DNA from 2 places in the Bradyrhizobium sp. MI1.10 genome. Region 2 is predicted to be linked to the other one. Evidence: riboswitches for the same ligand, from Rfam matches in the RefSeq annotation. Region 2 holds a riboswitch; the other holds the start of a gene.
What was found. Region 2 has a riboswitch for cobalamin ahead of AC0L3K_RS07485 (TonB-dependent receptor). Riboswitches for the same ligand answer to the same signal wherever they lie in the genome.
Positions count from the first base shown of each region.

Region 1: it holds a riboswitch for cobalamin, as region 2 does, so the genes downstream of both, metE (5-methyltetrahydropteroyltriglutamate--homocysteine S-methyltransferase) here and AC0L3K_RS07485 (TonB-dependent receptor) in region 2, are expected to answer to the same signal.

Region 1 is NZ_JBVVPN010000019.1:43,302-46,712, reverse strand. Features, by position in the region: gene metE (5-methyltetrahydropteroyltriglutamate--homocysteine S-methyltransferase) at 1-2,128, opposite strand, end outside; cobalamin riboswitch at 2,228-2,427, opposite strand; gene AC0L3K_RS20680 (4Fe-4S binding protein) at 3,215-3,411, opposite strand, start outside.
Region 2 is NZ_JBVVPN010000005.1:89,834-93,244, forward strand. Features, by position in the region: gene AC0L3K_RS07485 (TonB-dependent receptor) at 1-1,651, opposite strand, end outside; cobalamin riboswitch at 1,769-1,970, opposite strand; gene AC0L3K_RS07490 (histidine phosphatase family protein) at 2,043-2,615, shown strand; gene cobT (nicotinate-nucleotide--dimethylbenzimidazole phosphoribosyltransferase) at 2,616-3,411, opposite strand, start outside.

The sequences.
Region 1 (3,411 bases), on a different contig from region 2:
TGTCATAGACGCCAGGCCCGATTTCATTAGGATATTTGTAGCTCTTGAAAGCGTCGAGCAATTCCATTTTGGAGCGCGACGCCTCGATTGAAATGACGTCGGCATCCATTGCTGCGATCGCGTCGATGATTTCGTTGAACTCGGAATAGCACATGTGCGTATGGATCTGAGTTCCGTCAGCGACAGCGGAGGAGCAAACACGGAAACTGTCCACTGCCCAATCGAGATAGTCCTTCCACTGCGATTTTCGCAGCGGCAGTCCCTCCCGCAACGCAGCCTCGTCGATCTGGATCATGGTCGCTCCAGCTGCCTCAAGGTCGATGACCTCGTCTCGGATCGCGAGAGCGATCTGTCGGCATGTCTCGCTCCGCGGGATGTCGTCACGGACAAACGACCAGTTCAGGATCGTCACCGGTCCGGTCAGCATAGCCTTGACGGGTTTTTTGGTCAGAGACTGCGCATGTCGCCACCATTTAACGGTCATGGGCTTCGGGCGGGAGACATCTCCAAACAGGATAGGAGGACGAACGCACCGCGAGCCATAAGACTGAACCCAGCCGTGCTTGGTGAATGCGAAACCCAACAGCTGCTCGCCAAAGTATTGAACCATGTCATTGCGCTCGAACTCACCGTGTACGAGCACGTCCAGGCCGATATCTTCCTGCCAATGCACGGTATGGGCTGTCTCCGCTTTCAGAAGCTGCTCGTACTGCGTGTCATTCATCGCTCCCCGCGCATGAGCTGCACGCGCATTGCGGACGTCCGCCGTCTGCGGGAAGGATCCGATGGTTGTGGTTGGAAACATCGGCAATGCGAAGGCGACGCGCTGGACGTTGGCGCGCTGGGTGAACGCACTGCGACGGCGACGCATGCTATCGTCGATCTCGGCCATTCGTCCGGCGACGTTCGCACTGTGGATCTTCGGCGATGTTTCGCGGGTGACGGATGCATCCTCTGAGAGCGTGAGTTCATCGGCCACGTCGGCAGCATAGCCAGCCAGCGCTTTGCCCAATATCGAAAGTTCCTTGATCTTCTGCACTGAGAACGCCAACCACGTCTTCAGATTGGGATCGAGATCGATCTCTAGCTCAATGTCGGTCGGAACATGAAGCAGCGAGCAGGAGGGGGCAATCTGAACACGGTCCCTGCCCAGTTTTTTGACTATAGGAGCAAGTTGGTCGAGTAGCGCCGGCAGATTAGAGCGCCACACGTTGCGACCATCAACGACACCGAGCGAGACCACGAGATCTCTACGGGCTCTGGCGACAATCGCGTCCAACTGGTCAGGTGCACGAACCAGGTCGACATGAAGCCCGGCAACGGGCAAGGCCAAGACTGTTTCAAGATTGTCGCCGACAGCCCCGAAGTATGTGGCCAGCATGATTTTAAGGGCCGGCACGGCCTTAGCGAAATGAGCATAGGCCCGGCGGACAGCCGCCCGAGATGCTTCGTCGACGTCCATCACTAGGCATGGCTCGTCGAGCTGAACCCATTCAGCGCCGCGCGAGGCTAGTTCGCGGAGAACATCGACATAGACGGGGAGGAGGCGATCAAGCAGCGACAGCGGATTGAATGCGGGATTCACGCTTTTGCCGAGCTTCAGGAAAGTGACTGGGCCCACTAGGACGGGCCGCGTCTGATAGCCGAGGCTTCTTGCCTCCTCATATTCCTCGATCGGCTTCCGAGAGGCATACGTAAAGATCTGATCCTGGTGAAATTCCGGCACCATGTAGTGGTAGTTCGTATCGAACCACTTCGTCATCTCCTGTGCGGCTACGCCGGGCCCATACTGAGCGTGACCACCGTCTTGAGCGCCACGCGCCATGGTGAAGTAGGTTTTGAGCGACACAGGACCTTCGTTCCAGCCGTAAACGTCGGGAATGGCGCCGACCATTAGGCTGGTATCGAGCACATGGTCGTAGAGCGAGAAGTCATTCGAAGGAATGACGGTCGCACCGCGGGATTTCTGCCGTGCCCAATTAGCGGCACGAAGTCCACTCCCCGCCTCGAGGAGCTCGGCTTCGCTGGATTTTCCCGCCCAGTAGCTCTCGAGCGCGAATTTGAGTTCGCGTCGTGGGCCGATGCGTGACGTCCCCAGTGTGGCAACGGGAAGCGAAAGGATTGACATAGCTTAGACCCCATGTTGGGGCAAAGGCCATGGCGGACGCAGACAGCGAACATCGCGTGAGCGACAACTGCTTGGCGCACACCGGGACGCCCCGCCCGTGGACGATATGTTGTCGAGGCAGGTCTCCTGGCTCACGGGTCGTCGCTGCTGTCCGGCCTTCCCGAAGCCGCATGGCTTCAGTGACTTCGTTGGACAGCGGCTCGCCGCTTACAGTTGCGGGGGCAGCGCCGGCATTGCACCGGCTTCCCTCTTAGCTCCGGATCAAACGAAATCCGGAGACCGCGACGGCTTGAATTATGCGCACGAGGATCGATGCGTCAACCTACCGATTCTCGCTGCGATATTGCCCAAGCGATTACGAGCGCACTAGGCGGGTACGACGGTCTTGCTTGCGGCCTGGTGAACACGCCCGGATCTGTGGAGGCTCCGCTTGTGAAATGCATTCGCTCCTTGCTCGCGTAACGGTTGAGCTCCACCACCGGAACGAACCCGGGCCGCTTTCGGTATCTGTGTGATCGCGAGGAGGCGACCTTTTCCGTCAGCAGCTTTTCGAACCTGCGCGTCAGGAAGGTGCGATCATCCTCGGCCGGCATCCGTTTGGTCACAGCCCACGAGGCTCCCTAGAAATTTCGAAAGCCGGATTGCTCCAGGACCGCACGGATGATCAGGTCGGCTCCTTGGTGTTCGGCGGGCCCGCGACCAGGCACGAGGTCGTCCGCCTCCGTGAGGTTGGCCAAGATGATCTTCTCGGTGCACTAGGTGTTCACGTGCTGAGCGACTTTTGCGCCGGCTTCGATGCGTCCGTGGCCGCTCGACGCCGGTCTGCCTCGCCTCGACTCGCGGCCAGCGACGATAGGCCTTAACGCGGCCACTGAGCATCGAGGGCCTTGTCCTTGTTCGTGACAATTTCGACGGTGTCCTCCGACAGAGCCCTTTGAGGGGTTCCTCGGAGTCGCTCAGCGTCTTAAGCTCATAACGATGTTAATCGACCTCGATGCGCCCCATGCGGTCGTGGTCTCCTCAAGGTCCCACATCTACAACTTCGTTCGCGAAATCGAGCGATGAGGCCTTTTGGTCGCGGGCTGCCTATCCTGTCTTGGACGGGACACAGGTGTCAGGGACCGGACAGACCACCGCGCATTGCGGCGTGTCGCAATGGCCCTCGCACTCCGTACATTTTTTGGCATCGATAACGTAAATGTCGCGCTTCAGACTGATCGCCGCGTTGGGACACTCGAACTCACATGCGCCACAAACGGTGCATTGCGAAGCGACGATCTTGT
Region 2 (3,411 bases):
GAACCGCTTCCCACGTGTAGCCGATACGGCCCGTGGTCGGCGCCCAGGATTGCGAGAACGGGAAGTTCGCCTTCTCCAGACCGAACTTGTCGGTCGAATTACGGTCGAGCCCGATATGCTCGACGCGCAGGCCGCCAACCAGCGCGAAGCTGCGCGTGAGCTTCAGCCGGTCCTCGAATGACAGCGCCTCATTATCGATGCGCGCAGTCTGCTGCTGAATAGTGAGCAGGCCGTAGTAGCCGCGAGGCGGATCGACCAGCGGAACGGAATCGCCAGGGAAATTTGCGGCGCCCGGCCTCACGAAATCAAGGTAGCTTGAGGACAGCGTCGTGACCAAACGGTTGTCAAAGCCGGCGATATTCGCATCCCAGATCAAGTCGGTGACGTTGCCGACCAAGCGTTGGCTGTGCGCGACGTAGAAACGCTCGCGATCCACCATGTTGGTGCCGGAATTGAACGCCTCGACCTCATTGTTGAACCACGTGCGCTCCGCGCCGTAGCCATAGGCCTGACTCTTCAGCGTCAGGTCTGGCGCGAGCTTCAGCTCGAAACCGCCGCGCAACCAAACCTCCTGCGCGACGTTCCTGTTGTCGAGGACGTTGTAGTTGGTGTTGAAGGTGCGGTCATCGATCGTGACCGCACCGAGATTGGTTTTGTTGTAGTTCGAGACGTAATTGCCGGACACGATCCCCGTCGTCGCATGCGAGCCGCTGAAGGCAATCGGCACCAGCGGCGCGCCCCAATAGGCTTTCGAGCGATCCTCGCGGTACTCGATCGCGCCCCAGACCTTGAGGCTATCGGAGATGCGATAGTTGAGCTGGCCCGACACATCGAGCGTCTTCGTGTTGGTGTCGTCGGCAAAGCCGTTGAGCGAGGAACGGCTGACGTCGAAACGGTAGTCCAGCCCCTGCACATTGGTGCTGCCGCCCGAGCCGTAATGCGCGCGGAACGAGTTCAGCGAATCCCAGGAGAAATCCGCCTCGTTCCGGATCGGACCGGTGTGCGGCTGCTTGGTGACGAAGTTGATCGCGCCGCCGGCGGCGCCCTCGCCCGACATCAGTGACGCCGGACCCTTCAGGAATTCGACAGCTTCCAGATTGGCCGTGTCGGTGATCCGCGAGGTCATGTTCTGCGGACCGATCTTGATGCCGTTGTAGAGCGTGTTGATTTGGCTGTTGGTGAAACCGCGCATCGAGAAAGCCGAAGGCTCGGCCGGATTGTCGCCGGCTGTGACGCCAACCGCTCCCTGCGCGACGTCGGACACGGTGCGGTAGCCCTGCTCGCGCATGGTTGCGGCCGAGATCACCTCCACGGTCGCGGGCGTTTCGCGCACGGTCAGGCCGAGGCGAGAGGCGCTTTCGGCGACTGCATTGGTGTTGAGCGGCGTCTGTGCTGCCGCGGTCGGCACGACGGGCTTGGGCGCTACAGATGCAGCCGCCGGCCGGCGCGCAGCTGCGCGGCGTGGGCCCTGCGCTTCTCGGCCGGCCGGCCTGGCCTGCTTGCGGGATTGGGCCGGCGTCACCTCGACCGGCGGCAGAGGTTCGCGGGCCTGCTGCGCCAGTGCGCCGGGAGGATCAAGCGCGGCAAGGGATGTGAGCGCGGCGGATGCGAGCAGGAACGCACGCGGTCGTACAATGCGAACAGGAGACACGGTCTTGGACCTCGGTATGACGTCGGTGGCACGTCACAGCGAACCAAGGTCCCATCTTCCGGCTTATAAGCCTTCCGATGAAGCCGAATGTCTGTACTCCCCGACCGACATCTTCGCGTGTGACCACGGCTGACGGCAGGTCTCCTGGCTCGCGGGTCAGTACCTTGCGTCGCCTTCCCGGGACCGAGATACCCAGTGGCACGTGACGCAAGATTCGCCGCTTACAGTTGCGGGGGCAGCCACGGCATTGGGGACAACGTCCCCGCACCGCATTCCCTTTTCATCCCCTCTCGGGGAAACCGTCGCGAGCATCTAGGATTACGATCGAGACAGAGTCAATGTGCCAGTTGCGGCGTTATTGCCACAACGACCAACTTCCTTGGAGATAAGCATGGAGGGCGAGACCTTCCTCTGGGTGATACGGCACGCGCCCGTCGATGGGGTCGCCGGGACGATCCATGCAGCCGACGCCCCGGCCGATCTCGGTGATCGCGCGCAGCTGGAGGCGCTGCGGCAGCGCTTGCCGCGGGACGCCGCGAGCTATGCGAGCCCGTCGCGTCGCACGGTCGAAACGGCCCGCGCGCTGGGGCTTGAGCCGCTGCAGCTGGACGAATTCAGCGAGCAGAATTTTGGCGACTGGACCGGTCGTCGGCATGACGAGCTCGCCGCGACTGGTGGCGAGGCCTATGCACGGTTCTGGAGCGATCCGGCGCGCGGACGGCCGCCGGGCGGCGAAAGCTTTGAGGATCAGGTCGCGCGCGTCCGGCTGGGTCTGTCAAAGATCAGCACCGGGGCCGCAACGCTCGTCGTGCATTCCGGCACGATCCGCGCGGCGCTGTGCATCGCGCTGGATCTGACGCCACAAGCGGCCCTGCGCTTTGTGATCGATCCGCTGTCGCTGACCCGGATCGACCGGCTCGCGACCGGCTGGCGCGTCGTCTCGGTCAATCAGCGGACGATTTGATCAGGCCGGACGATCAGGCACATTGGCCTGCGCAAAGGTCGCCATCCCGTTGTGGAGCGCACAGGCCGACCGCACCAGCGGCAGCGCGATGGCCGCCCCCGATCCTTCGCCGAGCCTGAGATCGAGGCTGATCAGCGGCTGCACATTCAGCGCGCGAAGCACCAGCCGATGTCCCTGCTCGGCGGACTGATGCGATGCCAGCAGGAACGGCAGGCACGAGGGATTGAGCCGCGCCGCCGCAAGTGCCGCGACCGATACGATGAAGCCGTCGATCAACACGGGGATGCGGCCCTGTGCAGCCGCGATAATGGCACCGCAGATGGCCGCAATCTCGAGGCCGCCGACGGCGCACAGGATCTTTTCGGGCGACGCGCCCGTAATGCCATGACGTGCGATCGCGGCGTCGATCACCCGCGCCTTGTGCACACGGCCGGCCGCGTCGATGCCGGTGCCGCTGCCCGCGATCTCTTCCGCGCTCACGCCGAGCAAGGCGGCCGCGATCGCCGCCGATGTCGTGGTGTTGCCGATGCCCATCTCGCCGAAGATCAGAAGATCGGGCTGCCCGGCCTGCGCGCGCGTCACCGCACGTCGGCCGGATTCGAAGGCGAATGCCAGCTCTGTGGAGGTGAGCGCAGCTTCGACGCTGAAATCGCGCGTGCCGCTGCGCGGCTTGTCGGTCACGATTCCAGCCATCTCCTCCTGCGCCAGCGTGCCGGCGTCGACGACCTCCAGGCTGGAGCCCAGCTCACGCGCCAGCACCGAGATCGCGGCACCGCCGGAGGCGAAATTCGCCAGC